Regions from separate parts of the Mesorhizobium sp. M0051 genome, predicted to be linked through region 4. Evidence: riboswitches for the same ligand, from Rfam matches in the RefSeq annotation. Region 4 holds a riboswitch; each other region holds the start of a gene.
What was found. Region 4 has a riboswitch for cobalamin ahead of NKJ90_RS19880 (DUF1636 family protein). Riboswitches for the same ligand answer to the same signal wherever they lie in the genome.

Region 1 (7,982 bases), on a different contig from region 4:
CATCCGCCAGGCGAACAAAGAGACGGGAGGACATTGAGATGGCCGTTGCGACCGGAAATTCCTTCGCCAGCCGCTTCGGCGTCCACATCGCCGTGCTTGTCTTCGTCGCGATCTGGACCATACCGACGCTCGGCATCCTGGTCTCGTCGCTGCGCGACAAGAACCAAATCATCGCCTCTGGCTGGTGGAATTCGTTCGCCAGTTCCACTCAGACCGAAGCCGGCCGGCTGCCGGCCGCCTCGACGCAAGTCGAAAAGGACGGCAAGTTCGTTCTCGAGGGCAATATCTTCGGCGACGGTGCCAAGCGCAACATCAGCGCCTTCGGTGTCAAATCGGCGGCGCCAACGCAATATCCCGCTGGCACTTCGGCCGATCTCGGCGATGGCGAAATCTTGCAGCTGAATGAAGACGGCAGCTTCGTCATGCAGTCGCCCAAGGCATTCGAAGGCGATCGCGGCCAGCGCGTCTACTATGCCTCGTCGGCGCCGCCGAAATTCACCACCGAGAACTACAGGACAGTCTTATTTTCCGAGGGCATCGGGCGGTCGTTCATGAATTCGCTGACCGTCACCATCCCGGCGACCGTCATCCCGATCCTGATCGCCGCCTTTGCCGCCTATGCGCTGGCCTGGATGCGGTTTCCCGGCCGGGCGCTGCTGATCGCGGTCATCATCGGCCTGCTGGTGGTGCCGCTGCAGATGTCGCTGATCCCGCTCCTGAAACTATACAACGGCGTCGGCGCTTTCTTCGGCATGCCGTCGAAAACCTATCTCGGCATCTGGCTGGCGCATACCGGCTTCGGCTTGCCCTTCGCCATCTACCTGCTGCGCAGCTACATTGCCGGCCTGCCGCGCGAGATCATGGAATCGGCGCGTATCGACGGCGCTAGCGATTTCGAGATATTCGTCAAGATCGTCTTGCCGCTGTCCTTCCCAGTGCTGGCTTCGTTTGCCATCTTCCAGTTCCTATGGGTATGGAATGATCTGCTGGTGGCGATGGTTTTCCTGGGTACAGAGGCAGACCAGATCGTGCTGACCGCCAAGCTCAATGCGCTGTTGGGCTCACGCGGTGGCGACTGGGAGATTCTGACGACATCGGCTTTCGTGACCATAATCGTGCCGCTGATCGTCTTCTTTTCGCTGCAGCGCTATTTTGTCCGCGGGCTGCTTGCCGGCTCGGTGAAAGGAGGCTGAGACGATGCAATCCGCTTTGAAGGCCAGCTCGAAACCTGACCTCGCCATCGATCGCGACTGGTGGCGGGGTGCTGTGATCTACCAGATCTATCCGCGCAGCTATCAGGACTCGAACGGCGACGGTATCGGCGACCTCAAGGGGATCATCGGCCGCCTGCCCTACATTGCGGCACTCGGTGCGGACGCCATCTGGATTTCGCCGTTCTTCAAATCGCCGATGAAGGATTTCGGATACGATGTCACCGATTATTGCGACGTCGATCCGATGTTCGGCACGCTGGCCGACTTCGACGCGCTGACCGTCGAGGCACACAGGCTAGGCTTGAAGGTGATGATCGACGAGGTGCTGTCGCACACCGCCGACAATCACCCATGGTTCAAGGAAAGCCGGTCGAACCGCACCAACCCGAAGGCCGACTGGTACGTCTGGGCGGACGCCAGGCCGGACGGCACGCCACCCAATAATTGGCTGTCGATCTTCGGCGGCTCGGCCTGGCAATGGGACACCAGCCGCCAGCAATATTACCTGCATAATTTCCTGGCCGAGCAGCCCGACCTGAACTTCCACAACCATGAGGTCCAGAACGCGTTGCTCGACGTCACCCGCTTCTGGCTGGAGCGCGGCGTCGACGGTTTCCGGCTCGACACCATCAATTTCTACTTCCACAGCCAGGGCCTGGAAAACAACCCGCCGCTGCCGCCGGAAGAGCGCAACGACCAGACCGCACCGGCGGTCAACCCCTACAACTACCAGGACCATCTCTACGACAAGAGCCGCCCCGAAAACCTCGGCTTCCTCGAGCGCTTCCGCGCGCTGCTCGACGAATATCCGGCGACCGCCGCGGTCGGCGAGGTCGGCGATTCGCAGCGCGGACTGGACGTGGTGGCTGCCTACACTGCCGGCGGCAAGCGCGTGCACATGTGCTATTCCTTCGACTTCCTGGCGCCGGAAAAGATCAGTGCGGTCAAGGTCCGCTCGGTGCTGGAATCCTTCGGCAAGGTCGCCAGCGACGGCTGGTCGTGCTGGGCCTTTTCCAACCACGACGTGATGCGCCCGGCCTCGCGCTGGGCGGCCGGCGAACCCGACCCGACCGCCTATCTCAAGATCATCTCGGCGCTGCTGATGTCCTTGCGCGGTTCAGTCTGCATCTATCAGGGCGAAGAGCTTGGGCTCGGCGAAGCGGAGCTGCGCTTCGAGGACTTGCAGGACCCCTACGGCATCCGCTTCTGGCCGGAATTCAAGGGCCGCGACGGTTGCCGCACGCCGATGGTGTGGGACGGCAGCACCAAGAATGGAGGATTCTCCCCGGCAAAGCCCTGGCTACCGGTGCCGACCAAGCATCTTTCGCAAGCGGTCAATGTCCAGCAGGGCGACGAGAATTCGCTGCTTGAGCACTATCGTCGCTTTCTCACGTTCCGGCGTGCCCATCCGGCGCTCGTCAAGGGTGACATCACCTTTATCGAAAGCGAGGGCGACACCGTTGCCTTCACCCGCCGCGCAGGCAACGAGCAGGTCGTCTGCGTCTTCAATCTGAGAGCCGGGCCAACCAAGGTTGACCTTGGCAGCCGATCGCTGCAACCTTTGCCCGGGCACGGATTTTCGGGGCAGGCAAGCAGCGGTTCCATCGAGCTTGGCGGCTACGGCGCCTGGTTCGGGCGCGTCGACTGAATTTCAAATCACTGGAGGAAACCAATGGCCGATGTCACACTAAGGCAAGTGAAGAAGTCCTACGGCAATCTGAACATTCTCCACGGCATCGACCTCGATATCAAGTCGGGCGAATTCATCGTCTTCGTCGGTCCGTCGGGCTGCGGCAAGTCGACATTGCTGAGGTCGATCGCCGGGCTCGAGGAAATCACCTCCGGCGAGCTCAGAATAGCCGGCGAGGTCGTGAACGACGTGCCGCCGTCGAAGCGGGGCATCGCCATGGTGTTCCAGTCCTACGCGCTGTACCCGCACATGACCGTCTACGACAACATGGCGTTCTCGATGAAGATCGGGAAGGAGAACAAGGCCGAGATCGACCGGCGCGTACGCCAGGCGGCGGAAATCCTGCAGTTGACGAAATATCTCGACCGCTTGCCCAAGGCGATGTCGGGCGGACAGCGCCAGCGCGTCGCCATTGGCCGCGCAATCGTGCGCAATCCGAAGGTGTTCCTGTTTGACGAGCCGCTGTCGAACCTTGACGCCGCACTTCGCGTCGCCACCCGCATCGAAATCGCCAAGCTCAAGGAATCGATGCCCGCCACGACCATGATCTACGTCACCCATGACCAGGTCGAGGCGATGACGCTGGCCGACCGCATCGTGGTGCTCAAGGAAGGCCATATCGAACAGGTCGGCACGCCCATGGATCTCTACAAGAAGCCCGGCAATCTGTTCGTTGCCCAGTTCATCGGCTCGCCGGCCATGAACATCCTGCCGGCGACCATCGACAAGACCGGGAACCCGACTGTCGTCAGCCATGTCGGCGGTCGCAAGGCAACCGTGCCGATCACGACCCCTGCTTCGGCAAAGGGCGCCGCGGTGAGCTTTGGCGTGCGGCCGGAGGATTTGATCATTGCCAGCGGTGCGGACTATCTGTTCGAAGGGACGGTCGACTACGTCGAGCAGCTCGGCGAGGTCCAGCTTGTCTATGTCGACATCGGCCGCGCCGACCTGCCGCTGGTGACCAAGCTGCCCGGCAACGTCGAGGTCAAGCGCGGCTCGACATTGCGGCTGAGCGCCAATGGCGAAGACCTGCATATCTTCGATACGGACGGGCGGTCCTTCGCGCTTCACGAAGCAGAAGCGAAGGCGGCTTGAGACGGAACCATCTCGACGGTAAAAAAAGAGCGGCGGGCAAGGCCCGCCCCTCTTTTCTGGACATCGGCTTAGACTGTTAGCGGCCGAAGAGGTTCCGATCACTGCCCTGGGGGGCGGACTTCGGAGCGTCGCCCGACGAATTGAGCAGCTTGTAGATCGGCGATTCGCTCTTGCGGATCGAGCCCGTATGCGAGGTATCGACGTTGACGGTCGACTGCTTGTTGATGTCGGTGCCACCAACGTTGTCGTTGCGGGCATAGGCGCTGCCGGCGGCAATCAGAAGAGCGGCGGCAGTAAGAACAATCTTTTTCATTTTTGACACTCCGTATTCTCGAATTCGATGCTGCGGGTTAACCCGCAGCATCGCTGTCGGATGTTGGTTTTGATCGGATGTTAGTTGTTGCCGAACAGGTTGCGGTCGCTGCCATGGTTGACAGGCGCCTGCGTGGCCGGCTCCGACTTCTTGACGGAAGCCGTGTACGAGCTGTCGACGGCGGTGGTGGCAGGCTGGTTGGCGCCGTTCGAACCATAGTTGTCGCTAGCGGCGAAAGCGCTACCCGAGATGGCCAGAACAGCGGCGGTAGCAAGAATGATCTTCTTCATTTCAAGTCTCTTGAATTTTCTGGATTTCGCCAGGACGGCGGGCGAACCCGCTGTCAACTGGGAATTGGTTGTTAGTGGCCGAAGAGGTTACGGTCGCTGCCCTGGGCAGGCGTCTGAGCAGCCGGTTCCGACTTCTTCACCGAAGCGGTGTACGAGCTGTCGACGGCAGTGGCTGCCGGGGCGTTCGAACCGTAGTGGTCGCTGCCATTAGCGAAGGCGCTGCCGGAAATGGCCAGAACGGCGGCGGCAGTGAGAATGATCTTTTTCATTTTTTGTACTCCAGTATCTTCTTTTCGTCCGTCTAGCGGCGTGTCTTGGAAATGAAATCGCGTCGTTCGGACAGGCCCGATGTGGGAGGGCATCCTCGCCTTTTCCAATCACGAAGTTGTTCCGTGTGGACCATGAATCCGCTACTTGAAATTGTGCCAAGGGCTTCCACACGCTACTTCTTATCTTTATTTTTCAATGGTTTAAGCAAAACCGTCCGCTGGATCACCAACTGTTGCCAAGGCCCGGCGTTCACAACGTCCTGCACGCACCGTCAACAGAAACGAACCGTTCGGTTCGATTTTAGAATCAGCTAATAGTCACTTTTCGAAACCGCTAGCCTTTTTTGGCCGCCAGCAAGGGTTGGCTTTCGAGGAGATTGCAAGTGGCGATGGCTGCCGAAGAGATAGGATTTCAGCCCGGCAATCGCCAACCCGAACGTTTCGCACGCGTGTCGCGCCGCATGGATACGATGTCGTTTTCATGCCGATGACGCGCCAGCGATCGTGGTTAGATCATGCCATCTCAGGTGCCGCTTCGTGACGACGGGGCGGAGAATTGGGAAGCCGGTCAAAATCCGGCGCTGCCCCCGCAACGGTGGTGGAGTTCAAGTCGCAACGGGAGACCACTGGGCAACTGCCTGGGAAGGTGTCGCGATCGTCCGCAAGGACAACTCCAAAGCCCGGAAACCAGCCCGAGATTTCTAGACTCGACTGATCGCGGTGGGCGATCAAGAGGTGGATAGTGCATGCCCGGCGCCTCGCCGGCCTGCGTCCAATCCTCCCTCCGTCACCACCAGTTCAGTCCTTAGATAACGAGGACAGGACATGGATATTCGCAACGACATGCTGAGGCTCTTGAACAGCCGTCGGCAAGGCTTTTCGCTAGAGCAGCCCTTCTACACCGATCCAGACTACTTCAAGCTGGACATGGAGCTGATCTGGTATCGCGATTGGCTGTTCATCGGCCATGATTGCGAGCTGCCGAAGCCGGGCAGCTACATTACCGTGCAGATCGGCGACTATCCGGTTGTTCTTGTCCGTGACCAGCAAGGCAAGATCAACGCCTTCCACAATTCGTGCCGCCATCGCGGTAGTCGCGTCTGCAACACCGACAAGGGTACTGCGGCAAAGCTCGTCTGTCCCTATCACCAGTGGACCTATGAGCTCGACGGCCGCCTGCTGTTCGCCCGTCAGATGGCCGACGGTTTCGACAAGAGTGAGTTCAGCCTGAAGCCGGTCGCCTGCGAGAGCGTCGGCGGCTATATCTTCATCTGCCTGGCCAAGGAGCCAGCGGATTTCGCGCCGATGCGGGCGATGATCGAACCTTATCTTCTGCCTCACCGGTTGAGGGAAGCAAAGGTCGCCTTCGAGAGCACGATCATCGAGAAGGGCAACTGGAAGCTGGTCTGGGAAAACAATCGCGAGTGCTATCACTGCGTCGCCAACCATCCCGAGCTGTGCAAGACCTTCCCGGAGGCTCCGACTGTGACCGGCGTCAACGGCGCCGACAGCGACCCTGAAATGGTCGCGCATTGGGCCAAATGCGAGGCCGTCGGACTTCCGAGCAAGTTCCGCATCGATCCGGCCGGGCAGTATCGAGCCACCCGCGCGCCGCTGCTGCGCGATGCCGTCAGCTACACCATGAGCGGCAAACTGGCGGTGAAGAAGAACCTCTCCGACGCTGTCTCCGCCGACCGCATCGGCACCTTGATGCACTATCACTATCCGACGACATGGAACCACATCCTTATCGATCACGCGGTGACGTTCCGGGTGGTGCCGATCAGCGCCACGGAAACGGCGGTGACGACGAAATGGCTGGTGCACAAGGACGCGGTCGAGGGCGTCGACTACACCATCGAAGACCTTACCCATGTGTGGACCGAAACCAACGACCAGGACCGCCGCATCGTTGAGGAAAACGCTCTCGGCATCCTGTCGCCCGCCTACGAACCAGGCCCCTATTCGGAGCTGCATGAGGGCGGCGTGATCCAGTTCGTCGAATGGTACGCGTCGTTCATCGGCCCGCGCCTCGCCGAAGGTGGAAGGCCGGCGCTACGCAGCGTCGCCTAGTTGCATCACATGCACAAAACATGAGGGACAAGAGAGGATGAATGCGATGACGGATCTTGGCCTCTATCGCCATCTCGACCAGATGACGCCCTGGAACGACAGGCTGCAGGTGCTGGAGGTGATCGGCGTCAGCGACGAAGCGCCTGACGTCAAGACCTTCACCTTCCGCTCCGACAACCAGACCTGGTTCCGCTACAAGCCGGGCCAGTTCGTGACGTTGGAACTGCCGACTGCGGACGGGCCGCTGATGCGCACCTATACGCTGTCGTCCTCGCCATCGCGGCCGTTCTCGATCGCAGTGACGGTGAAGGCGCAAGCCGGCAGCACCGGCACGCGATGGATGTTTGACCATCTGACGCCCGGCTCGCACGTCAAGGCCTATGGGCCGACCGGCGATTTTTCGCTGCACAGTCACCCGGCGGCTAAATATCTGTTCATTTCGGCCGGTTCGGGCGTGACGCCGATGATGTCGATGCTGCGCTGGCTGAACGACTGTGCGCCATGGACCGATGTCGGCTTCGTCAATTGCGCGCGCCGCCCGGAAGAGATCATTTTCCGCAAGGAGCTCGAACTGCTCGGCAGCCGTATGCCGGGCTTGTCGCTCGGTTTCATGATCGAGGAGCGTTCGAGCCGAGAGGGCTGGTTCGGCCATATGGGCCGCATCGACGCCATCAGGCTGCCGCTGCTGGCGCCCGATTTCCGCGAGCGCGAAATCTTCTGCTGCGGCCCCGATCCTTTCATGCGCGCCGTGCGCGGCATGCTGGACTCCGCCGGCTTCGACATGACGAAATACCATCAGGAGAGCTTTGCGGCGCCGGCCGTGGAGGAGATCCCGGCGCCGTTCGCTTTGCCGGCGGGAGACGACGCCGTCGCCCCGATCGAAGCCGTGACACCGATCCGATTCTCGCTTTCGGATGTCGATGCCGACTGCGTCGCCGGCCAAACCGTCCTGCAGACCGCGCGGGCCTCAGGCGTGCGGATTCCCGCTGCATGCGAGTTCGGCCTGTGCGGCACCTGCAAGGTGAAAAAGGTCGCGGG
Region 2 (7,982 bases), on a different contig from region 4:
GCGCCGACGAAGATCAGGGCGAAGGTGATGATCTGAACCGGTCGCAGGCGGATTGCGGAGCCGCCAGAGCCCTGTTCCACCGGTCGCACTTGCGGCTCGGTCGAGCGTTGCAGGATGAAGGCTATTGATCCGAATGCGAGAAATAACGTGCTCGCCACCATGCCCGCTTCCGGGAACAGCGCGGCACTCAGGCCCACCGACAGCGATGCACCCGCTATGTAGACCAGTTCGTCGGCCGCCGACTCGAAGGCGAACGCGGTGTTCATCTGAGGCCGCCCGCGAAAAATCTCGGTCCAGCGCGCGCGCACCATTGCCGGTATGCTGGGCATCGCCGCCGCCAGCAGTGCCGACACGAACAGCATCCACACCGGCCAGTCTTGATTGGCGGCCGCAACCAATACGACGAAAGCCAGCACCGAAATGATGGTGGTGGGCACTACGATCCGCGTCTGGCCAAGGCGATCCACCAGTCTCGATATCTGCGGCGCCAGGAAAGCGTTGGCGAGCGCGAATGTCGCGGCGACGGCGCCGGCCAGCCAATATTCTCCGCGCGTCTGCGACAGCATTGCCACGATGCCGATTGGCGCCATGGCGATCGGCAGGCGCGCTATGAAGCCCGCGGCGGCAAAGCCCTTGGTTCCGGGGGCACGAAAGATCTCCACATAGGGATTTTGCATGGGTTGGTTCCTCGACAAAGCACGATTCGACATTTACATACGGTGCGTATGAATATCAAATAGCGCATACGCGACGTATGTCAATTGGCATACGATGCGTATGTGAATAGGGCCGGTAGCCATGCACAAGCCTCGCAAGGAGATGATCGCCGAGACACGCGCCAAATTGATCGCGGCCGCCCGCCATGCCTTCGGCACGATCGGCTATTCGGAGGCCTCGATGGATGACTTCACCGCCTCAGCCGGACTGACGCGCGGCGCGCTTTATCATCACTTCGGCGACAAGAAGGGCCTGCTGCAGGCGGTTATCGCCGAAATCGATGGGGAGATGGCGGCGCGCATCAATGAGGTCGCGTCGAGAGCGCCGACCCGTTGGCAGCAGTTCGTCGACGAATGTTCGACCTATATCGAGATGGCGCTGGAGCCGGAAATCCAGCGCATCATGTTCCGGGATGGCCCGGCCGTTCTGGGCGATCCGGCACAATGGCCGAACGCCAATGCGTGCATCGCTTCAATGACCGGCCATCTGACGGCGCTTCAGGAGGAGGGGGTCGTCGTCTCCAGCCTCGACCCCGAAACTGCCTCGCGGCTGATCAACGGCGCGAGCAGTCAGGCGGCGCAGCGGATCGCCAATTCGAACGACCCCGAAGCGACCTCGAAGAAGGTGGTCACGGCGTTCAAGCAACTGCTCGAAGGCCTGCTCAAAAGGCCGGGTCAACCGAGTTGAAATCCCATTGGTGGCTTGGCGCCACGGTAGGGCTCCGAACTCAGGTTAGCAAAAGACCTGACGACAGCCAGTTCGGCAGTGTCGGCAGCTTTTGTGCCGGCAGCTTTTCACGATAGGAATTTTTTCTTGACTCCGTGACCTCAGCTATGGTACATATTCGCTCATGGTGCTGATTTGCGCCAGTGACCCGCCGCGCAGGCGGGTTTTTCGTTTCCGCCAGCCTACGCGCCGGCGAAGGCTCCCAAGGAACCTGTTAACCCGAGTTCGTTGCCCTGTGGGCGCCACGGCCGGCAATTGACAATCGCCGGGTTGGGTTCATCCTTTCTCACCATCTCTGAGGGGAGATTCGGGACATGTGGGATTTCGATATCGGCAGGTCGGTGTCCATCATGATGCGGACCTGGCCGTTCATTGTCTTTCGCATGATCGTCTATTTTGGCATCACGCTGGCCTACATCATGGCGACCGGCACGGGCGCCTCTGTCGGCTATGGCGTCGGTCATATCTCCACCGATCCCGACGGGCCGCTGTCGTTTGCCCTGTGGGGCGGCGTGGTCGGCTTCGGCATCGTCTCGATCGCCGTCTACTAGATTCGCGAATACATCCTCTATGTCGTCAAGGCCGGTCACATCGCCGTCATGGTCCATCTGATCGACGGTCGCGACATTCCGGGTGGCCAAGGCCAGGTCGCCTACGCCAAGGATATCGTTACCCAGCGTTTCGCGGAGGCCAACATCCTTTTCGTCGTCGACCAGCTGGTCAAGGGCGCCATCCGCGCCATCACCGGCCTGCTTGGCGGCATCGCCGCTTTCCTGCCGATCCCGGGCCTGAGCGGCCTCGTCTCCTTCATCAACACGGTGATCCGCCTGTCGCTGACCTATGTCGATGAGATCATCCTCGGCTACAACATTCGCATTAATTCATCCTCGCCGTTCGAGACGGCGCGCCAGGGCGTCGTGCTCTATGCCCAGAATGGCAAGGTCATGGTCAAGAATGCCGTCTGGCTGGCGGTCATCATGTGGGGCGTATCATTCCTCATTTTCTTGCTCATGCTGGCCCCGGCCGCCGCCATTCTTTTCCTGATGCCCGGCCAGCTCGCCGACTGGGCCTTCGTGCTCGCCATCGTCTTCGCCTGGGCCTTCAAGGCGGCGTTCATCGAGCCCTTCGCCATCGCTTGCCTGATGCAGGTCTATTTCAAGACCATCGCGGGCCAGGTGCCAGATCCGGCCTGGGACACCCGGCTGGCGGAGGCGTCGTCGAAGTTCAGGGAACTCAAGGACAAGGCGCTGGCCTCCTTTGGCGGCTCGCCCTGGGGACCGGCCGGCGCGACACCCTGATCAGCGAGGGCTCGACGGCGCGGCAGAAACGGTGTTGAGGCGCGCCACGGTCGATTTGAGCAGCACTTCACCTTGCCCGGAAAACGTCTCGCTCATGATCAGTTCCGGCAGCGGCAGCCGCCGTCCCCAGCCATGCGTTTCAAGGTCAGGTTTTGGCGCGAACTCCGAGACGCGGCCGACGCAGAGATAGGCGACCGGGGTCACATGCTCCGGAATAGAAAGCAGGCCTTTCAGCGCTTGCGCCTCGATGATGCTGACCCAGCCGACACCGACGCCTTCGGCGCGCGCCGCCAGCCAGAAATTCTGCACCGCGCAGACCGTGCTATAGAGGTCCATCTCCGGATTGTGCGAGCGTCCCAGTGGCGAACCCTTCGAACGCTCGCGATCGCAGGTGATGCAGATGTTGAGCGCGCTTTCGCAAATGCCTTCCAGCTTGAGTTTGCGGTAGAGCGCCTGCCGCTCTTCCGCAATGGCCGGCAGTTCCTGCTGGCGCGCCGCCAGGAACAGGTCGCGCACCTTTTCCCGTCGCTCGGCATCGCGAATGACGATGAAGTTCCAAGGCTGCATGAAGCCGACCGACGGCGCGTGATGGGCGGCAAGCAGCAGCCGCGCCAGCACCTCATCGTCGAGCCCGGTGGGCAGGAAATGGCTGCGGACGTCGCGCCGCGTGAACATGGCGCGATACACCGCATCGCGCGCATTCTGCTCAAATCCATCGCCAACAGCAGCGGTCATGTGTTCCGGCATCGCTTGTCCCCTTGCGATTGCAATCGATGCCAACCGCCTGACCATGCGGATGACGATGCCTGCCAGGCCGGTCTTCTGGCTCGGGATCAACCCGCGTCCGGTGCCTTCCCGTCATCGACAGTGGCATATACCGGCGCGGTCCCCCTTACAGCGTTGGGCACGCCACGGAATTCAACCGTGTTCCCGATTCTCCCGCTTGCGGCGGGCACCAGGCAGTGTCACGGACCTTACGCCGAAGCGCGGACGACGCCAATGCCTGCAGCGACGCGAATGGACGCAGGCGCGATTTTCCCCAGTCATCGGCCGCCGGTGCATGGCCTTTGCCGATCCGGGTCACTAGATTAGGACGATGGCTACCCGTCTCTATACCCATCCGATCTTCCTTGAGCACCTCACGCCGCCCGGCCATCCCGAGCGGCCGGACCGCTTGCGCGCCATCGAGCGCGTGCTGGACGACGAGGCTTTTGCCGCGCTCGATCGTATCCAGGCGCCGGAAGGCGACGAGGCCACCATCCTCTATGCTCATCCCGCCGATTTCGTCGCCCGCGTGCGCGCCGCCATTCCCGACGAGGGAATCGCCCGCATCGACGCTGACACCACCGCCAGCCCGAAGAGCTGGCAGGCGGCGATCACCGCAATCGGTGCGGCCAACGCCGCCGTCGACGACGTCTTTGCAGGCCGCGCCGACAATGTCTTCGTCGCGGCGCGGCCGCCCGGCCACCATGCCGAAAAAACCACGGCGATGGGTTTTTGTCTGTTCAATACGGCGGCGATCGCGGCGCGTTATGCGCAGAAGAAGCATGGTATCGAGCGTGTTGCCGTCGTCGACTGGGACGTGCATCACGGCAACGGCACGCAGGATATTTTCTGGGACGATCCGTCGGTGCTCTATTGTTCGACGCACCAGATGCCGCTCTACCCCGGCACCGGCGCGAGGAACGAAACCGGTGCCGGCAACATCGTCAACGTACCGCTGGCGCCGCAGACCGGCAGCGAGGTGTTTCGCGATGCCTTCCTGTCGCGCGTGCTGCCGGCGCTCGACAATTTCGCGCCCGACCTGATCATCATTTCGGCCGGGTTCGACGCACATCACCGCGATCCGCTGGCCGAGATCAACCTGACCGAGGACGATTTCGACTGGGCGACCGGCCAGCTGATGCAGCGCGCCGCGCGTCACAGCGGCGACCGGCTCGTCAGCCTGCTCGAGGGTGGCTACGATCTGCAGGGATTGGCATTTTCGGTCGCCGCCCATGTCGGGCGACTGATGAAAGGATGAATGATGGCTGGTGAGATCAACGAAGATGTCAAGGAGATGAGCTTCGAACAGGCCCTCGACGCGCTGGAAAAGATCGTCGATGATCTTGAGCGTGGCGACGTGCCGCTCGATCAGTCGATCAAGATCTATGAGCGCGGCGAAGCGCTGAAGGCGCATTGCGACCGGCTGCTAAAGGCAGCCGAGGACAAGGTCGAGAAGATCAGGCTGTCGCGTGACGGCAAGCCGGTTGGAACGGAGCCGCTCGACGCGGACTGAGGCACGCAGCCGTCTCACCGACTTTTGGACACGATCATGATTGAGCATAGAGTTCGTCTTGATTGAAACGGCTCAGGACAAGAGGAGATACGGAAACGATGTGCAGAAACATCAAGACCCTGTTCAATTTTGATCCGCCCGCGACCAACGACGAAGTCCGCGACGCGGCACTTCAGTTTGTCCGCAAGCTGAGCGGAACGACGCGGCCTTCGAAGCAGAATCAGCATGCCTTCGACCACGCGGTCGAAGCCATCGCGGCATCGGCGCGCGAACTGCTCGATTCACTCGAAACTCATCAGCATCCTCGCAATCGCGAGGAAGTGGCGGCCAAACTAAGGGCGAAATCGGCGATCCGGTTTGCCTGAAGCGTCCAGGCTGCCTCTGGCGCTGACAAGGAGAGTGCATGAGCTTCTTCCCGGGGAAAGACCCAGAGGCCGGCGACGCCTTCGCCAGCGACCAGATCGAACTGATGGTCATCCCCAACGCCAAGGATATTGGCGGTTTCCAGGTGCGCCGCGCCCTGCCGACCGCCAAGAGGCGGTTGGTCGGCCCGTTCATCTTCTTCGACCGCATGGGCCCGGCTATCCTGCGCGCCGGCCAGGCGCTCGACGTACGCCCGCATCCGCATATCGGTCTGTCGACGGTCACCTATCTGTTCGACGGCAATATAAGGCATCGCGATTCACTCGGCACCGAAATGGTCATCCAGCCCGGTGACGTAAACCTGATGACCGCCGGCCGCGGCATCGTCCATTCTGAGCGCACCCCTGAAGAAATGCGCGGCGCGCCGATGTCGATTTCGGGCTTGCAGACCTGGTTGGCGCTGCCGGACGGCAAGGAAGACGTAGCCCCAGTTTTCGAGAACACCACAGCACTCCGGTTGCCCGAGATCGACGCCGAGGGCGTTAGCGGCCGCATTGCCATTGGTGATTTCCAAGGGCTGCGATCCCCGGTCAGGGCCGACACAGAGACACTCTATGCCGATCTGCGCCTGGCGCCAGGCGCCAGCGTGAAGATCCCCGCCGATGCGGAAGAACGAGCCATCTACACACTGGAAGGCGAGGTCTCGATCTCGGGCGACGCTTTCCCGGCCGAACGGCTGCTGGTGTTTCGGCCCGGTGACGAGATCGTCGTATCGTCGCAGACCGGCGCGCATTTCATGCTGTTCGGCGGCGCTTCGCTCGGCTCGCAGCGCTACATCTGGTGGAATTTCGTCTCATCGTCGAAGGAACGCATCGAGCAGGCCAAGCACGAATGGAAGACGGGACGTTTCGATATTGTTCCCGGAGACGAGGAAGAGTTCATTCCGCTGCCGGAAAGCTGATGCATTCGCCCGAAAGTGACCCGGTTCTGGGAGAACGGCATGCATCAAACCAAGGACCGCAGCCCGATCCGCGTCACTGACGTGCATTTACATTCTCCGGCCGGCGGCCTATTTCGCCAATGAACAGAAAGCCTGAGCACCCGTGAACGCAACGCCGCATACGCCGCTTCTCGACAAAGTCCGCATCCCAGCCGACCTGCGCACGCTTGCCGAAAGCGAGCTGCCGCAATTGGCAGCCGAGCTTCGCGCCGAGCTGATCGATGCCGTCTCCCACACCGGCGGCCATCTTGGCGCCGGCCTTGGCGTGGTCGAGTTGACGGTGGCGCTGCACTATGTCTTCAACACCCCCGATGACCGGCTTATCTGGGACGTCGGCCATCAGGCCTATCCGCACAAGATCCTGACCGGCCGCCGTGACCGCATCCGCACATTGCGCCAGGAAGGGGGCCTGTCGGGCTTCACCCGCCGCGCCGAGAGCGAGTACGATCCCTTCGGCGCCGCCCACTCCTCGACATCGATTTCGGCCGGCCTCGGCATGGCTGCCGCTCGCGATCTCTCCGGCGGCCGCAACAATGTCATCGCTGTCATCGGCGACGGTGCGATGTCTGCCGGCATGGCCTACGAGGCGATGAACAATGCCGGCGCGCTCGATGCGCGGCTGATCGTCATCCTCAACGACAACGACATGTCGATCGCGCCGCCGACCGGCGCGATGAGTGCCTATCTGGCGCGTCTGGCTTCGGGCAAGGCCTATATCGGCCTGCGCGATTTCGGCAAGAAACTGACGTCCTATCTCGGCAAACGCGCCGACCGCGCGATCACAAGGGCGGTCGAGCACGCACGCGGCTACGTTACCGGCGGCACGCTGTTCGAGGAGCTCGGTTTCTATCACATCGGCCCGATCGACGGTCACAATCTGGAGCATCTGATCCCGGTCCTGAAAAATGTCCGCGACAATGGCGAAGGCCCCGTGCTGATCCATGTCGTCACTCAGAAGGGCAAGGGCTACGCGCCGGCGGAAGCCGCCGCCGACAAATATCACGGCGTCAACAAATTCGATGTCATCACCGGCGCGCAGGCCAAGGCGCCCGCCAACGCGCCTGCCTACACCAAGGTGTTCGCCGAAAGCCTGGTAAGGGAAGGCCGCGAGGATGACCGTATCGTTGCCGTCACCGCTGCCATGCCGAGCGGCACCGGCCTCGACCTGTTCGGCGAGGCATTCCCGTCGCGGACCTTCGATGTCGGCATCGCCGAACAGCACGCGGTGACCTTCGCAGCCGGCCTTGCCACCGAAGGCTATAAGCCGTTCGCGGCGATCTATTCGACCTTCCTGCAGCGTGCCTACGACCAGGTCGTCCACGACGTCGCCATCCAGAAATTGCCGGTGCGGTTTCCCATCGACCGGGCTGGTTTCGTCGGAGCCGACGGCGCCACCCATTGCGGCGCTTTCGACACCACCTTCCTGGCAACCTTGCCGGGGTTTGTCGTCATGGCCGCTGCCGACGAGGCGGAGCTGCGCCATATGGTGCGCACCGCGGCGAGCTATGATGACGGCCCGATCGCCTTCCGCTATCCGCGCGGCAACGGCGTCGGCGTGGACCTGCCGGAGCGCGGCTCGGTTCTCGAAATCGGCAAGGGC
Region 3 (7,982 bases), on a different contig from region 4:
TTCTCTCGACTTGAGTCAAACACCCCTTTACTTTGCTGGATACGCCTTTGTTTTCTTGATTTCGCTGGGAGTTTTAATCACTCGCAGTTTAAAGAAGCCTGAGCAAGACTGGTACAAAGGCCGAGCACTTGCAGAGTCCATTAAGACCTCATGCTGGCGCTACTGCATGCGGGCGGAACCGTTCGGCGATGCCGACAAAGTTGCGGTTCGAAGGGCGGAGTTCCGAAATTATTTGCTCGCGATCCTTGATGCCAACCACCATATTGGAAGTCGAATCCCGCCAGACGAAGCCGCCAACGACCAGATTACGGTCTCGATGGAGGCGACGCGTGCTCTGTCGCTGGATGATCGAAAATCGTACTACGATACCCATCGGATTCGTGAGCAACGCTCTTGGTATGCAGTTAAGGCGAGCAAAAACAAAAAAGCGAGTCGAGCTTGGATGTTCGCTGGTATAACTGCATACGTCATTGCCATCGGACTTGTTTTGCTACGGATAGCCAACCCTGTCCTGGCGATTTGGCCTATAGAGCCGTTAATCGTCTTAGCTTCGAGTATGGTGGGTTGGACCCAAGTAAAAAAATTCAACGAGCTTTCGTCTTCATACACTTTAACGGCCCACGAGATTGGGATCATACAGGGACGCGTTATGGAAGTCGCATCAGAGGCTGCTTTCTCGGACTTTGTGAACGAAGCCGAACAAGCCTTTTCGAGAGAACATACGCATTGGGTAGCCCGTCAACAGACACAGTGATTCCTTGCCTGCTGCCTTCGAATTGTGGATTCGTCGAGAGGGCAGAATCCAACGAACCGGCTTAGGCAAGAGACGCCAATGACTCGTGACGCCTACCGCACCGCGAAATCGGTTGGGCTCATCCCGCACACCTTCCGCAGCCTCGGTGTTGGCTCGGTAGTGTGCTGAGAGTTCTGCAAATTCGCTGAGAGGGGGCGGTCATGGCAGGCTGGTGATTGTTCACGTCACCTGATTGTCAAATGGCTTCCAAAACTGACCCCGGATCGGCGTCCAATTTTGACCCCCCTTATGTAATACGCGGCGGTCAGCGTTCGCCCGGGCGGAGCTGGTCAGGGTTGCGCAGCCTGGGCGAGCGCGGATGGACTGGTCGAGGTGGTTGGGCTGATCAGGCGCGGTTCTTGAAGCGCCAGGACTCGTTTCCGGTCTCGATGATCTCGCAATGATGCGTGAGACGGTCGAGGAGCGCTGTCGTCATCTTGGCGTCGCCGAAGACGGCGGGCCATTCTCCGAATGCCAGGTTGGTGGTGACGATGATCGAGGTCCGCTCGTAGAGCCGGCTGATCAGATGGAAGAGCAATTGCCCACCGGCCTGGGCGAACGGGAGATAGCCGAGTTCATCGAGCACGACGAAGTCGAGCCGGGTGAGGTAATCGGCAATACGGCCCTGCTTGCCGCCGCGGTGCTCGGTCTCGAGCCGGTTGACGAGATCGACGACGTTGAAGAAGCGGCCACGTGAGCCGTTGCGGATCAGGGCGCGGGCAATGGCGATTGCCAGATGCGACTTGCCGGTTCCGGTGCCGCCGATGAGCACGGCGTTGCGCTGGTCGGCGACGAAGGTGCCGTTGGCAAGGTCCCGGACCAGGACTTCGTTGATCGGCGTGCCGTCGAAGTCGAACTCATCGATGTCCTTGGCGATCGGCAGCTTGGCGACAGTGAGCTGGTATTTGATGGAGCGGGCCTGCTTCTCGGCGATCTCGGCCGACAGCAGATCGCCGACGATCCTCGGCGGCTCGTGCTGGCGCTTGATGCCTGTCGCCATGACCTCGTCATAGGCGCCCCGCATCCCGTAGAGCTTCAGCGTCCCCATTAGTTCCAGAACCTGCGTGCGTTCCATCAGCTTGCCCTCCTGAGGCTGTCGTAGCGGGCGCAGTCGGCCTGCGGCTCATGCTGCAGGCGAAGCGCGTCCGGGGTGAGGATGGTGATGGCCGGCGCGGGGTCGCGCCGCCGCGCCAGAATGTTGATGATGACGGCACAGGAGCAGACGTTCTGATCGAGCGCCTCCTGGCAGGCGGCTTCCACGGCATCGATGCCGTCGGTCAACACCGCCGCCAGGATCGACACCATCTGCCGATCGCCGTTATGCGCCGCCTTCAATTTGCGTCGGATACGCTCCATCGCCGAGGGCAGAACCCAGCCCTGGAAGGGCGCACCGTTGCGCAGTGCACCGGGCTTGCGGGCAAGGACCGGCATGTAATGCCAGGGATCGTAGATCGTGTCGCCGCGCCCGAAGGAGCGGGCATGTTCGGCGACGACCACGCCGTCCTGGCGGATGACGATCCTGCCGGCATAGGCATGGATCTCGACCGGGCGGCCGACGGCGGTCGACAGCACCGAGTATTTGTTGTTGTCGAAGCGCACCGTGCATGTCTTCGACACCGAGGCCGGCACCGTATGGAATCCGTCGAAGGGACCGCGGTATTCAACCAGCTTGCCACGCTCCTCCTCGAACACGTTCCAGATCGTTCGTTCCGGTTGCTCGACGTGACGATGCGCCTTGGCGTAGGCGACGCACTTGTCATGCAGCCAGGCGTTCAGCTCCTCATAGGTCTTGAAGCGCAGCCTGGGCGTGAAGAAGCGCTCGCGCACCAGCCCGACCTGGTTCTCGACCTGACCCTTCTCCCAGCCCGATGCCGGCGTGCAGGCGACCGGCTGCACCAGATAATGGCTGCACATCTGCAGGAAGCGGCGATTGTATTGCCGGTCCTTGCCAACGAAGATCGTTTCCACCGCCGTCTTCATGTTGTCGTAGATGCCGCGCGTGCAGGCGCCCCCGAAGAAGGCGAAGGCCCGGTCGTGGGCGTCGAACACCATCTCCTGCGTCTCGCGCGGATAGGCCCTGACGAACATCATGCGGCTGTGGCAGAGCCGGAAATGGGCGACCTTCACGGTCACTGTCACGCCGTTGATCAGGACGATCTCGTGGCTCCAGTCGAACTGGTAGGCCTCGCCCGGCGCGAAGAACAGCGGCACATAGGCGTCCGCCGTCGCCGACCCCTGCGCCTTCGCCCAGCTCTTCGCGTATCGGCGGACGGCGTCATAGCCTCCCTCGTAGCCGAGGCTGCAAAGCTCTTCGTAAATCCGGATCAGTGTCAGTTGCTCGCGCGCCGCCTTGCCACGGTTGCCATTCAAAAACCCGTCAAGCTGATCCTGCCACGGACCGATCTTCGGCATCGGCTGCCGCTCGCGTTCGTAGGAGAACGATGTCTCGTCGGATCTGAGAATCTTGCGGACGGTGTTCCGCGACACATGCAGTTCGCGGCAAATCCGCTTGAGCGACCATCCCTGCACATGGAAGGCGCGCCGAACTCGGGCAATCGTATCCACCGACTTCATCCCCACACCATCCGCTCGCTACGACGAGCTGATGGTCGCAAATCAAAGCATCAGGGGGGTCAAAATTGGACGCCGATTCCCCGGCTTATGGGGTCAATTTTGCACGCCAATTCACAGACAATGGGGCAGCGGTGCAGCGCCGGCAAATGGACGACTCCATGTTTCACAATGTTAGATAAGCGTTAGATAAGCGTAAAAGCGCCAGGACATAACCACATAAACATTTCGTTATGCGCCATTGACAAGAGAAGGGATTGCTGTGATTGTCTGGCGTGTCGTGGTTCTCGCGTGCGGCGCTGCCGCAGCGGAGCTAAGAGGGAAGCCGGTGCGATGCCGGCGCTGCCCCCGCAACTGTTAGCGGCGAGCCAACCCCACTCATGTCACTGAGGCGAATACCCTCGGGAAGACGGGTAGAGGCTATGACCCCGCGAGCCAGGAGACCTGCCACGACGAATCACGTCCACGGGCGGGGTGTCTCGGTGGCCGCTGCAATCCGGCGTGCCGGGCCTGCTAGCGCCTTCCTTGTCACCGACGCCCCCAACCATCGGGGTATGACATGACTGTCTCTCAGCAAATTCCTGTAGCAACGCTCGGCGTGCCGCGCTTCGGTCGTCGGCGAGAACTGAAATTCGCGCTTGAAAGCTACTGGTCCGGAACATCGTCCGCTGGCGACCTTCTCACGACGTCGAAGGCGCTCCGTGCCGCTAGCTGGGAAGAGCAGCGCGATCGCGGCGTGTCGAAAATCCCGTCGAACGACTTCTCGCTTTACGACCATGTGCTCGACACCGCAGCCATGGTCGGGGCCGTTCCATCCCGTTACGGCTGGAATAGCGGCGAGGTCCCACTTGACATCTACTTCGCAATGGCGCGCGGCAACCAGGGTCAGACGGAGGATTGTGGACACGCTGGTCACCAGGAGGAGGCTCATGGACCTGGTGTAACCGCGATGGAAATGACCAAGTGGTTTGACACCAACTACCACTACATTGTGCCGGAACTGGATGATGATCAGACGTTCGCCCTCTCGTCATCGAAGCCGGTCGATTACTTCCTCGAGGCCAAAGCTCTCGGCATTCACACACGCCCAGTCATCCTTGGACCCATCACCTTCCTCAAGCTGGCGAAATCGCCTGCCGAGGGGTTCGGTCCCATCGCGCTCCTACCGCGGCTGCTGCCCGTTTACGAGCAAGTCCTGCAGAGGCTGAAGCTGTCGGGAGCCGACTGGGTGCAGATCGATGAGCCAGCGCTTGTCCTCGATCTGAACCCGAACGAACGAGCTGCGTTCGAATTCGCCTATGGCCAGCTGTCGAAAGCCGCGCCCGAGCTGAAGATCATGCTGGCTACGTATTTCGGGTCGCTGGGAGACAATCTCGAAACCGCGGTTTCTCTGCCCTTGGCCGGGCTGCATATTGATCTCGTGCGCGCTCCCGAGCAGCTGGAAACGGTGGGTCGGCTCGCTCCGAAGGATCTGGTGCTCTCGCTTGGCTTGATCGATGGCCGCAACGTCTGGCGTGCGAACCTGCCCGCCATTCTCGACCGCATCAAACCGATCGTCGCCGGCTGGCCCTTGGACCGCGTCGAGATCGCGCCTTCTTGCTCGATGCTGCATGTGCCGATTGATCTGCGCATGGAGACGGAACTCGACGCAGACATCAGCTCGTGGCTCGCCTTCGCGGCCCAGAAGACCGACGAGCTGGTCTTGCTGGCCCGGGCCCTGTCCCAAGGCAGGGATGCGGTGGCAGGCGCGTTGAAAGCGTCTGCCGAGGCTGCCGCCACGCGCGTGACATCCACGAGGATCCATGACCCGCTTGTTCAGGGGCGGATCGCTAGCATTGAGGACAGCGCGAAGCGACGAGAGAGCGCTTTTGGCGAGCGCTCCAGAGTCCAAGCCGGCTCACTCGGGCTGCCGCCGTTCCCGACGACGACCATCGGGTCCTTCCCGCAGACGCCGCAGGTACGCAAGGCGCGGGCCGCTCATGCGAAGGGCCAGCTGAGCTATGTCGACTATGAGACGTTCCTGAAGAAGGAGATCGAGGCTGCAATTCGCTGGCAGGAAGAGATCGGGCTGGACGTGCTGGTGCACGGTGAGTTCGAGCGAAACGACATGGTACAGCATTTCGGCGAGCAGTTGTCCGGCTTCGCGTTCACCCAGCATGCCTGGGTACAAAGCTATGGGTCGCGCTACGTGCGTCCCCCCATCATTTTCGGCGACGTATCGAGGCGCAATCCGATGACAGTGCGCTGGTGGCAATTCGCCCAGTCGCTTACGGAAAAGCCCGTGAAGGGAATGCTCACAGGCCCAGTCACCATTCTCAACTGGTCTTTTGTTCGCGACGACGTACCCCGCTCCGAAGCCTGCCGCCAGATCGCGCTCGCCATCCGCGACGAAGTGACGGATCTCGAAAGGTCCGGCGCAAGGATGGTCCAGATCGATGAGGCCGCCTTTCGCGAAGGATTGCCACTGCGCCAATCTGACTGGAAAGTCTATCTCGACTGGGCTGTCGAATGTTTCCGGATCGCTTCAACGGGTGTAAAGGACGCGACTCAAATTCATACCCACATGTGCTATTCGGAGTTCAACGAGATCATTCACGCGATCGCTGGAATGGATGCGGATGTCATTTCGATTGAGACGTCGCGCTCGAAGATGGAACTGTTGGACGCCTTCACGAGCTCCAAATATCCGAACGAAATCGGTCCCGGCGTCTATGATATTCACTCACCACGCGTCCCGGAAGCCGGCGAGATTTCGGACTTAGTCATGCTTGCCCGCGAGCGACTGTCCGACGGCCAACTGTGGATAAACCCGGACTGTGGCCTCAAAACACGCAAATGGGAGGAAGTCCGCCCTGCCCTCATTAACATGGTCGCTGCAGCACGCGCGCTCCGGCAGAAAGTGCAGGCGTGAGGCTTCTCTTCCTCACCGTGTGGGGAGTTGCCGACTGGCGGATGTCGGCCGGGAATATGCCAAACCGATCACACTCTTGGAAATAAGCCACTCGGCGAAAATGTGCAATTTTCCTTCGGCACGTGTCCTCATCCCGCAGAAATATGAATGTGACACTACGCTATAGTATTGGTCCTTGGGAACATACAGGCCCCGCGCCTCGAACAAATCGTACACACGTCGTTTCTCAAAGTAGACTGCTTGGCATGTTCGCTCAGGCGGCGACAATATATGGTGCTGCGCGTCTGTCCGCTTCCCCAGCTGATTCGCGCAGACTACGGGCGAGGTGGCAGGTTTCGGGTATTGCTAGCCTCCCGCCAATTCGGAGATGGATGTGGCAATTCGTGTGGCCCAAGTAAAAGCCGCAATCATTTTCGATTGCGACGTCCGCAGCCAGTTGGCCCTTTATTTTCCTGAGATCTGCGTTACAGGCCGGGGCGTTGTCGCCGTTTCGGAGGGTAAGATGGGATAGGCGACCTCGGGTGCCTCTCCGGTCAGCGAGTTGAGGAAGGCAACAAGCAGGTCAACTTCTTCGTCCGCCAGTACTACGCCAAGCTGGGTGGTCCCCATGATGGCGACGGCCTGTTTCAGATCCCAAACCTTGCCCGAATGAAAGTATGGCGCGGTGAGTGCAACGTTGCGCAGCGGCGCCACGCGGAAAACATAGTAGTCATCGGCTGCATTGGTGACCGCAAATCGGCCCTTGTCTTTGTCCGGCAGGACCTCGGCGCTGGGCTGTTCCACGAGGCCGAATGGGAAATAGGCTTGCCCACCAACGTTGATGCCGGCATGGCAGGACGAGCAGCCTTTGTCCATGAAAAGCGCCAGGCCCTGTTTCTGTTCGGAAGTCATGGCAAGCTCATCACCATTCAGGAAGCTGTCGAACGGGGCCGGTGTGACCAGTGTCGCCTCGAAGGCTTCGATCGCCTTGGCGAAGTTGTCGAAGGTGACCCGATCGGCTTCAGCCGGAAAAGCTGCATCGAACCACTCGACATATTGCGGCATGGACTTGAGCGTGGCGATGACTTGGTCCGGTGTATTGGCCATTTCGATGCCAGCTTGGACCGGTCCCTTCGCCTGAGCCTTCAGGTCTGCGGCACGACCATCCCAGAACTGAGCGATGTTGAAGACAGCGTTCAGTACAGTCGGCGCGTTGCGCTGTCCCTTCTGCCAACCATGGCCGATCGAGGTTTCGTGATTGTCGTCGCCGCCCGTGGCCAGGTTGTGGCACGAGTTGCACGACAAAACGCCTGACGCCGAGACGCGTGGATCGAAGAACAGTGCCTTGCCGAGAGCGATCTTTTCCGGGGTGTTCGGGTTGTTGGCGACTGTCGGCGTGGTGGATGGCAAAGCCCTGAAGGTGGCCAATGCCGTATCTCTGAGGTCGGTGGGGATCGAATCCGCAGCAAAGGCGGTGGGTGCCAGCAAGGTGACAGCCATCGTTCTGAATAGGATTTTCATAAATGGTCTTCCTGCGTCGTGCACGCAGCCACTATGCGATCTGCGGCTCATGAACGCCCTGAGCTAGATCAGTTGAGGGAGAGGATCGGGGTCTGGCACCTGTTTTCGCGGCTGAGCTGGGACCCTCTTGGAAGTGATCGCTCTTCTCGATTGGACTTCAGGGAGGAGGAGTATCCCTGGGGACTGTCAGGAATTTCGTGTGCGGGC
Region 4 (7,982 bases):
CGGTCACGGCGGCGGCGGTCGAGCCCGTCGGCCTGGGCATATTCGTCGACCAACCGCTCGAGCTTATGTTGATTCTCGTCCAGCCCGGCACCGGTCAGTGGCGGCGGCAGATGGCCAAGGGTGACGGCGGCAATGCGCCGCTTGGCCTGTGCCGCTTCGCCGGGGTTGGAGACGATGAACGGATAGATGACGGGCAAGGGACCGGTGACGATCTCGGGAAAGCAGTTTTCCGACAGGGCAACCGTCTTGCCCGGCAGCCATTCCAGCGTGCCATGCGCGCCGACATGGACCAGCGCATGAACGCCGAGCGATTTGCGCAGCCACAAGCCGAAGGCGATCAGAGCATGGCGCGGCGGGAGCGTCGGGTCGTGATAGTCGGCGCGGCGGTCGGTCGAGCGGCCACGGTCGGGGGCGAGTGCCACGGTAATGTTGCCGAAGGTGGCGGCACGGAAGGGGAATTTGGCGAAGGTAGGCGCCTGAGCACCCCCCTCTGTCCTGCCGGACATCTCCCCCGCAAGGGGGGAGATTGACCTGTCATCTGCGCTTTCGCTAATCTCAAACGTTGGAGGAGAGGTGCAGGCGACGGCACTGCCAATCTCCCCCCTTGCGGGGGAGATGTCCGGCAGGACAGAGGGGGGTGCCTCACACCAACCTGTCTCGCCTTCTGCCTTCCCCCAAGCCGCCTCCATGGCAGCGACAGCCGCAGCCGGCAGGCTCTTGGAGAAGTCCAGATAATCCTCCAGCCCCAGCCCATCTTTGCTACCTTCAAGAAGCCCTAGCAACCCACGCGGCGTCTCCGGAATTCCGTCAACTCCATAGCCCTGTTCTTTGAGGTCATGCAGCATCGCCAACACGCTGGACGGCACGTCGAGGCCGACGGCGTAGCCGGTGCGGCCGGGGGCGCTCGGATAATCCGGGATCAGGACGGCGAGCTTGCGCCCGGCGCGTGGCGTCTGCTGCAGGCGGATGAAGGCCGCGACGCGGTCCGCGACTTGCGCCACACGATCCGCTTCAGGCCGGTTGGCGAAGGCGCGATGGCCAAGCGCGGGATCGATCTCGCTTTCGCCCTTGAAGGAAATGGCGCCGGCGAGGATGCGGCCGTCGAGCTCGGGCAGCACGACATGCATGGCAAGGTCGGCGGGGGCGAGGCCGCGCTGGTTGTTCTGCCAGATGTCGCGTCGGGTGGTGGCGACGATGACCTGGAAGACGGGCACGCCGGCGCGGTCGAACAGGGTTTCGATGCCGGGCTCCGCGCCGGACGCGAAAGCGGTAGCGGTGATGAGGGCGGCGGGTTTTAGTGCGGGGAGCGCGGTTTCCACGAACGCCAGGGATGCCGGATCCTTGAGGCTGGAGACGAAGATGGGGACCGGGGCGATGCCGCGCTGGCGGAGCGCCTCAAACAGGGCGTCGATGGGCGCGACATCGGCGGCCAGCAGCATCGAACGGTAGAACAAGATAGGCACGACTGGGGCGTTGACGTTGTCAACGTCGAGTTCCGTCACACCCCCCTCTGTCCTGCCGGACATCTCCCCCGCAAGGGGGGAGATTGCTTTGTCATCGATGATTTCGCCAATTGTCGAGGTTGTAGATGCCTCAGTTTCCAATGAAGCGAGAGAAGCGCCGGCTTTGATGAAGTCCGATCTCCCCCCTTGCGGGGGAGATGTCCGGCAGGACAGAGGGGGGTGTGAAGGAACGCCAACATTCGATGCGTCCGGCTTCTCCACAACTCCGCGTGCGGGCTCGTAAAACCCAGCCTTCGGGACCGCGACCGGCTCGACGACAGGCTCATCCTGCCCAGCCAGCCGCGCCAACCTTCGCACCAACGCGCTCATATTCGCCGGGCCGCCCTCGCGAAAATAATCGAGCAAGCCGTCGAGTTCCTCGCGCGGCAGCGTCGAGGCTTCGATCAGGCGCAGATCCTCGTCGCGGCATTCGCCTGGCAGCAGCGCCAGCTTTATTCCGCGGTCGCGGGCAGCCGAGGCAAGCTGGTCGCAGCCGTAGCGCCACCAGTCGTAGCCGCCGAGGATGCGGACGAGGATGATCTTGGCGTGACGGGCGACGCTGTCGACCCAGAGGTCGACGGACATGGGATGGCGCAAGTCGCGCAGAGCCGCCAGCCGCATCGAGGGCAGGCGGTCGGCGTCAGCCTTCCACGCTGCCGCCAGTCCGGCGAGGTCGCTGTCGGTGAAGGACAGGGCCACGATATCCGCCGGGGCCTGCCGCAGATCGACCGGCTCGGCGAGGTCGTCGAGCGAGGCGGATGTCGTGGTTAGGATGTGCATCGCAACCTGTGTCCGAAATCAGCCGGCGAGTATACGCTCGATAGCCGGGCGGTTCAGCCCCTTGAGGCCGATCACGACGAGGCGCGAGCGGCGGTCGTCCTGCGCCGTCCAGGCGCGGTCATAGTAGTGGTTGACGCGCGGCCCGACGGCCTGCAGCAGCAGCCGCATCGGCTTGCCGCCGACCTCGACGAAGCCTTTCACACGCAGCACGTTCTCTTCCTCGGCAGCCGTGGCGACGCGTTTCGCCAATTCGTCCGGATTGGCGATCGAGGCAATGTCGACGGTGAACGTATCGAAGTCGTCATGCTCATGGTCGAAGGCGCCGTCGTGATGGGACTTGCGGTTCTCGATATCGTCCTCGACCGCGAGACCGAGGCCGAGCAGCACGGAGGGATCCACCTTGCCATGCGACGTCGGCACGATCTTCACCGCGCGGGCGGAGTGTTCGTTGATGATGGCGTTGGCGCGGGCGGTGCCGGTGGCGTCCATCAGGTCGCTTTTCGACAGGATGATCAGGTCGGCGCAAGCGATCTGGTCCTCGAACACTTCCTCGACCGGGTCGTCGTGGTCGAGCGTCTCGTCCTGGGCGCGCTGCGCCTGGAGTGCCTCCATGTCGTTGGCGACGCGTCCCTCGGCCAATGCCGGCCCGTCGACCACGGCGATGACGCCATCAACGGTCACGCGGCTTTTCACGCTCGGCCACTGGAAAGCCTGGACCAGCGGCTTGGGCAAAGCGAGGCCGGAAGTCTCGATCAGGATGTGGTCGACCTTCGGAGTCAGCGCGAGGATCTGGTCGAGCGCCGGCACGAAATCGTCGGCGACGGTGCAGCAGATGCAGCCATTGGCCAGTTCGACGATGTTTTCCTCGGGGCAGGTGTCGATGCCGCAGCCCTTCAGGATCTCGCCGTCGATGCCGATGTCGCCGAACTCGTTGACGATGATGGCAATACGCTTGCCGCCGGCGTTTTCCAGGAGATGGCGGACCAGCGTCGTCTTGCCGGCGCCGAGAAAGCCGGTGACGACGGTGCAGGGGACGCGGGAGACGGAAGCGGTCATTTCAGGTCCTTCAACAGGTCGAGGGGAGGGATGCGGGCAACAAGGCCGCGCTTCAGGCTATCGGGGCGGCCGCGCCATGGGATCAGGCCGTCCGTCGAAGTGGCGAAGAGTTTGGCTCCAGTGACCAGATCGGCGCCGCTGGTTGGTGTCAGGTCGCCGAAGACATAGCTCCAGCAGCCGTCGCGCAGGATGGCGGCGCTGAGCCGCCGCTTGCAATTGCCGAGGCATTCAACGCTGCTGATGCGAATGTTGTCGCCCGTCGCGGCGCGGCGCGTGTCGTCCGCCAGCAGTTCGCCGGCGCGGGGATGGGCGTCGGAGCCGGTTTCATCGCGGCAGGAGGCGCAGACGATCACGGTGACGCCAGCCAAGGCATCATCATGGCCGGACGAAACATCCGCTGTGCCAGCCGAAAAACTGCTGTCGTGGTCCAAAGATCGTGCTCCTTGCCCGGAAACCCGCCGGACGATCGGATTCTATAGTCGCAGACGGCAGGTCTCCTGGCTCGCGGGTCATCGCCTTGGGTAGCCGCCTTCCCGGGATCACCCCAGTGGCTTTCGGCCTTGGCTCTTCGCTTACAGTTGCGGGGACAGCCGCGGATTTGGGATTTCGTCCCGCACCGCATTCCCTCTTAGCTCCTCCCTTTGAAGAGAGGAGACCGTCTGGACCGGATTTAGGCTTTTGCAGGCGGCGGTGTCAACGCGGCTTACGACACGGCGATGGCGGCCAGCGCCGGACCCAAGTCACCGGCGGGCGTCACTTCCATGCGCTCAAGGCCAAGCCAGCCCTGCATCTGCTTCAATTCCTCGAAGAGCTGAGCAGCGGTTTCAGGCGGCGCGCCGGGCTCGGCATAGGCCGCATGGACGCGCAGGGCACTGGCCGGCCGGTCGGCCTTGAGGTCGACGCGCGCGACGATCCTGTCGCCGAGCAGGAACGGCAGGACATAATAGCCGTATTGCCGCTTGTCGGCCGGCGTGTAGATTTCGATGCGGTAGTGGAAATCGAACAGCCGCTCCGTGCGCGAGCGTTCGAAGACGACCGGATCGAACGGTGCCAACAGGGCGCGGGCCTCGATCTTGCGCGGCAGACGGGCATCCTTGTGAAGATAGGCCGGCTTGTCCCAGCCTTCGACGCGCACCGGCAGCAATTCGCCTGTTTCAACCAATTCCTCCAGCCGGCCTTTCATGTCGGCCGGCGAGAGGCGGAAATAGTCGCGCAAATCGCCTGATGTCGCGATGCCGTGGGCGCGGGCCGAAATGCGCAGCAATTCGCGGTGCGCGTCCTCGGCGGCCGGAACCGGAAGATCGAGGATCGCCTGCGGCAGCACACGCTCCGGCAGGTCATAGAAGCGTTCGAAACCGCGACGGTGCGCCGTGGTGATGCGTCCGGCCCAGAACAGCCATTCGAAGGCATGCTTGGCATGGCTCCAGCCCCACCAGCCGCCCGAGCCCTTCTGGCCCTCGAGCGCGGAGGCGGCCGTCGGGCCGCGCTCGACGACCTGGTGGTAGATCTCTTCGACATAGGCGGCGTGCTCGCGACCCCATTTGGCGAGGCCCAGATACATTTCGTCGCCGCGCTCGGCCCGTTGCATGCGCCAGCGCATCAGCGGGTATGTCTCGACCGGCAGGAAAGAGGCCTCATGCGCCCAATATTCGAAGACCGTGCGCTTGCGCGTCATGGCCGCATTGTCGAGCAAGGCGAGAGGGTAAGGGCCAAGGCGCGAATAGAGCGGCATATAATGAGCGCGCACCACCGCGCTGACGGAATCGATCTGCAGCAGACCGGTTCGAGCCAGCACGCGGGCAAAATGGCGGCGGTCGGGCGTAGCTGTTGGGCGGGGATCGAGAAAACCTTGGGCTGCAAGCGCGATGCGCCGGGCCATGGGGAGCGAGATCTTTTCCTTCATGCAGGCGTCACTCTGAGGGCGATGATGGGTGATTCCGGACAATGCTAGCAGGGTTTTGGCGGCAACCATGTCAGGAGAGAAAAGTGGAGTAAAAGGCGAAGGAAATCAAACAGGAGCGGATCGGACCAGTTTGCCGCGATAAGCCGTCCAGGTCAGTGTTTTGAACAAGGTTTGACTTGCTTCGCTGGAAGTGCTGCGCTAACCCTCGCCGCGTTGCAGCATAGGCCCTTAAAACGGTTCAGCGGTTAAACTGTCACGCTTCCGCATTAGGGTCCGGTGCTGTAATCAACGTGGATTGGCGCCAACGGAAAGCCGAGCATGAACGCACTCTTGAGCTCATACCTGCCCATCGTCCTGTTCATCGGCGTGGCGCTGGTTGTCGGCCTGGCGCTGCTGGCCGCACCCTTCCTGGTGGCTTACCGCAACCCCGATCCCGAAAAGCTTTCCGCCTACGAGTGCGGTTTCAACTCGTTCGACGACGCCCGCATGAAGTTCGACATCCGATTCTACCTGGTGTCGATCCTGTTCATCATCTTCGACCTGGAAGTGGCCTTCCTTTTTCCGTGGGCGGTGTCGTTCTCGAAGATCGGAATGCTCGGCTTCTGGTCGATGATGGTGTTTCTGGCGGTGCTGACCATCGGCTTTGCGTATGAATGGAAAAAAGGAGCGCTGGAATGGGATTGAACGACAGTTCAGGCACCCTCGTCGCGCCGAAGCCTAAAGGTATCCTCGATCCCAATACCGGCCGGCCGGTAGGGGGAGACGATCCCTTCTTCCTCGAGATCAACAACGAACTGGCCGACAAGGGCTTTCTCGTTACGTCGACAGAGGCGCTGATCACCTGGGCGCGCAGCGGTTCGCTGATGTTCATGACCTTTGGTCTTGCCTGCTGCGCGGTCGAGATGATCCACACCTCGATGCCGCGCTATGACTCGGAGCGGTTCGGCGTCGCGCCGCGCGCGTCTCCGCGCCAGTCCGACATCATGATCGTCGCCGGCACGCTGACCAACAAGATGGCGCCGGCGTTGCGCAAGGTCTACGACCAGATGCCGGAGCCGCGCTACGTCATCTCGATGGGCTCATGCGCCAATGGCGGCGGCTACTACCACTATTCCTATTCGGTGGTGCGCGGCTGCGACCGCATCGTGCCGGTCGACATCTATGTGCCCGGCTGCCCGCCGAGCGCCGAAGCGCTGCTTTACGGCATTCTTCTGCTGCAGAAGAAGATCCGCCGCACCGGCACGATCGAACGGTAAATCCATGACCGCATCCCTGAGCGAACTGTCGACCTATCTCGGCGAGAAGCTGATCGACCGCGTGAATGACGCTGATATCGCCTATGGCGAGCTTACCATTCGCGTCGAGCCGCGCGATCTGGTCGAGGTCATGACCTTCCTGCGCGACGATGCGCGCTGCCAGTTCATCTCGATCATCGACATCTGCGGTGCGGACTATCCGTCACGCGCCAAGCGCTTCGACGTCGTCTATCATCTCCTGTCGCCGAAGCAGAATGTGCGCATCCGCGTCAAGGTGCAGGCCGACGAGGAAACCATGGTGCCGTCGATCACCGGCGTGTTCCCCGGTGCCGACTGGTTCGAGCGCGAGACCTACGATCTCTACGGCGTGCTGTTCTCCGGCCATCCCGATCTGCGGCGCCTGTTGACCGACTACGGCTTCGAAGGCCATCCGCTGCGCAAGGATTTCCCGCTGACCGGTTTCGTCGAGGTGCGTTACGACGACGAGGCCAAGCGGGTCATCTACGAGCCTGTGGAACTGAAGCAGGAATTCAGGAACTTTGACTTTTTGAGCCCGTGGGAGGGAACGGATTACGTTCTTCCCGGGGACGAAAAAGCGAAACAGTGAATGGCGAATAGTGAATGGTGAATGGACAAGACGCCGGAAACTATACGCGACTATCGCGATCTCATCGTCTGGCAAGAGGCGATGGATATCGCCGAGGAAATCTATGTTTTGACGCGCGCGTTTCCGCGCGAGGAATTGTATGGGATCACCTCCCAGATGCGACGATGCGCGGTCTCAATCCCGGCAAATATCGCGGAGGGGTTTGGTCGCGCGCAGCGGCGAACGTTCATTCAGTTTCTTCGCATCGCACAAGGCTCGTTGAAGGAATTGGAGACACATACCATGCTGTGCATACGGATCGGGTTGTTGTCCCAGGAGCAGGCGGCGAAGCTGGAACCGAATTACACAAAACTCGGCAAGAGGCTGGTTTCGTTCGTCCGGTCGCTGGACCAGGATGGCGCACGCGCATGACCATTCACCATTCACCATTCACCATTCACTCATCGCCAAGGGCGATCCATGGCTGAAACCTCCGTCCGCAATTTCAACATCAATTTCGGCCCGCAACATCCTGCGGCGCATGGTGTTTTGCGCCTCGTGCTGGAACTCGACGGCGAAGTCGTCGACCGCGTCGATCCGCATATCGGGCTGCTGCACCGCGGCACGGAAAAGCTGATCGAGGCCAAGACCTATCTGCAGGCGATCCCCTATCTGGACCGGCTCGACTATTGCGCGCCGATGAACCAGGAGCACGCTTTCGCGCTGGCCGCTGAGCGCCTGCTCGGCATCGACGTGCCGAAGCGCGGGCAGCTGATTCGCGTGCTCTACTGCGAAATCGGCCGCATCATGTCGCACATCCTCAATGTGACGACGCAGGCGATGGACGTCGGTGCGCTGACTCCGCCGCTGTGGGGCTTCGTCGAGCGCGAAAAGCTGAT

Region 1: it holds a riboswitch for cobalamin, as region 4 does, so the genes downstream of both, NKJ90_RS06275 (aromatic ring-hydroxylating oxygenase subunit alpha) here and NKJ90_RS19880 (DUF1636 family protein) in region 4, are expected to answer to the same signal.
Region 2: it holds a riboswitch for cobalamin, as region 4 does, so the genes downstream of both, bluB (5,6-dimethylbenzimidazole synthase) here and NKJ90_RS19880 (DUF1636 family protein) in region 4, are expected to answer to the same signal.
Region 3: it holds a riboswitch for cobalamin, as region 4 does, so the genes downstream of both, metE (5-methyltetrahydropteroyltriglutamate--homocysteine S-methyltransferase) here and NKJ90_RS19880 (DUF1636 family protein) in region 4, are expected to answer to the same signal.

Annotation. Positions count from the first base shown of each region.
Region 1 covers NZ_JAMYUT010000004.1:176,722-184,703, forward strand. Annotated here, with positions in the region: gene NKJ90_RS06240 (carbohydrate ABC transporter permease) at 1-37, shown strand, start outside; gene NKJ90_RS06245 (carbohydrate ABC transporter permease) at 39-1,193, shown strand; gene bglA (beta-galactosidase BglA) at 1,198-2,862, shown strand; gene NKJ90_RS06255 (ABC transporter ATP-binding protein) at 2,887-3,999, shown strand; gene NKJ90_RS06260 (DUF680 domain-containing protein) at 4,076-4,312, opposite strand; gene NKJ90_RS06265 (DUF680 domain-containing protein) at 4,393-4,602, opposite strand; gene NKJ90_RS06270 (DUF680 domain-containing protein) at 4,674-4,871, opposite strand; cobalamin riboswitch at 5,380-5,581, shown strand; gene NKJ90_RS06275 (aromatic ring-hydroxylating oxygenase subunit alpha) at 5,697-6,944, shown strand; gene NKJ90_RS06280 (FAD-binding oxidoreductase) at 6,991-7,982, shown strand, end outside.
Region 2 covers NZ_JAMYUT010000036.1:37,922-45,903, reverse strand. Annotated here, with positions in the region: gene NKJ90_RS28350 (MFS transporter) at 1-677, opposite strand, end outside; gene NKJ90_RS28345 (TetR/AcrR family transcriptional regulator) at 799-1,404, shown strand; partial or broken gene NKJ90_RS28340 (hypothetical protein) at 1,758-2,741, shown strand; gene bluB (5,6-dimethylbenzimidazole synthase) at 2,742-3,488, opposite strand; cobalamin riboswitch at 3,537-3,716, opposite strand; gene NKJ90_RS28330 (histone deacetylase family protein) at 3,838-4,764, shown strand; gene NKJ90_RS28325 (exodeoxyribonuclease VII small subunit) at 4,768-5,019, shown strand; gene NKJ90_RS28320 (DUF2277 domain-containing protein) at 5,118-5,384, shown strand; gene NKJ90_RS28315 (pirin family protein) at 5,423-6,343, shown strand; gene dxs (1-deoxy-D-xylulose-5-phosphate synthase) at 6,486-7,982, shown strand, end outside.
Region 3 covers NZ_JAMYUT010000033.1:7,928-15,909, reverse strand. Annotated here, with positions in the region: gene NKJ90_RS27225 (DUF4231 domain-containing protein) at 1-754, shown strand, start outside; gene istB (IS21-like element helper ATPase IstB) at 1,140-1,868, opposite strand; partial or broken gene istA (IS21 family transposase) at 1,801-3,367, opposite strand; cobalamin riboswitch at 3,629-3,830, shown strand; gene metE (5-methyltetrahydropteroyltriglutamate--homocysteine S-methyltransferase) at 3,924-6,275, shown strand; gene NKJ90_RS27205 (cytochrome-c peroxidase) at 6,720-7,775, opposite strand.
Region 4 covers NZ_JAMYUT010000019.1:38,355-46,336, reverse strand. Annotated here, with positions in the region: gene NKJ90_RS19890 (cobaltochelatase subunit CobN) at 1-2,282, opposite strand, end outside; gene cobW (cobalamin biosynthesis protein CobW) at 2,301-3,338, opposite strand; gene NKJ90_RS19880 (DUF1636 family protein) at 3,335-3,769, opposite strand; cobalamin riboswitch at 3,809-4,013, opposite strand; gene NKJ90_RS19875 (winged helix-turn-helix domain-containing protein) at 4,042-5,241, opposite strand; gene NKJ90_RS19870 (NADH-quinone oxidoreductase subunit A) at 5,560-5,925, shown strand; gene NKJ90_RS19865 (NuoB/complex I 20 kDa subunit family protein) at 5,916-6,497, shown strand; gene NKJ90_RS19860 (NADH-quinone oxidoreductase subunit C) at 6,502-7,104, shown strand; gene NKJ90_RS19855 (four helix bundle protein) at 7,126-7,515, shown strand; gene NKJ90_RS19850 (NADH-quinone oxidoreductase subunit D) at 7,564-7,982, shown strand, end outside.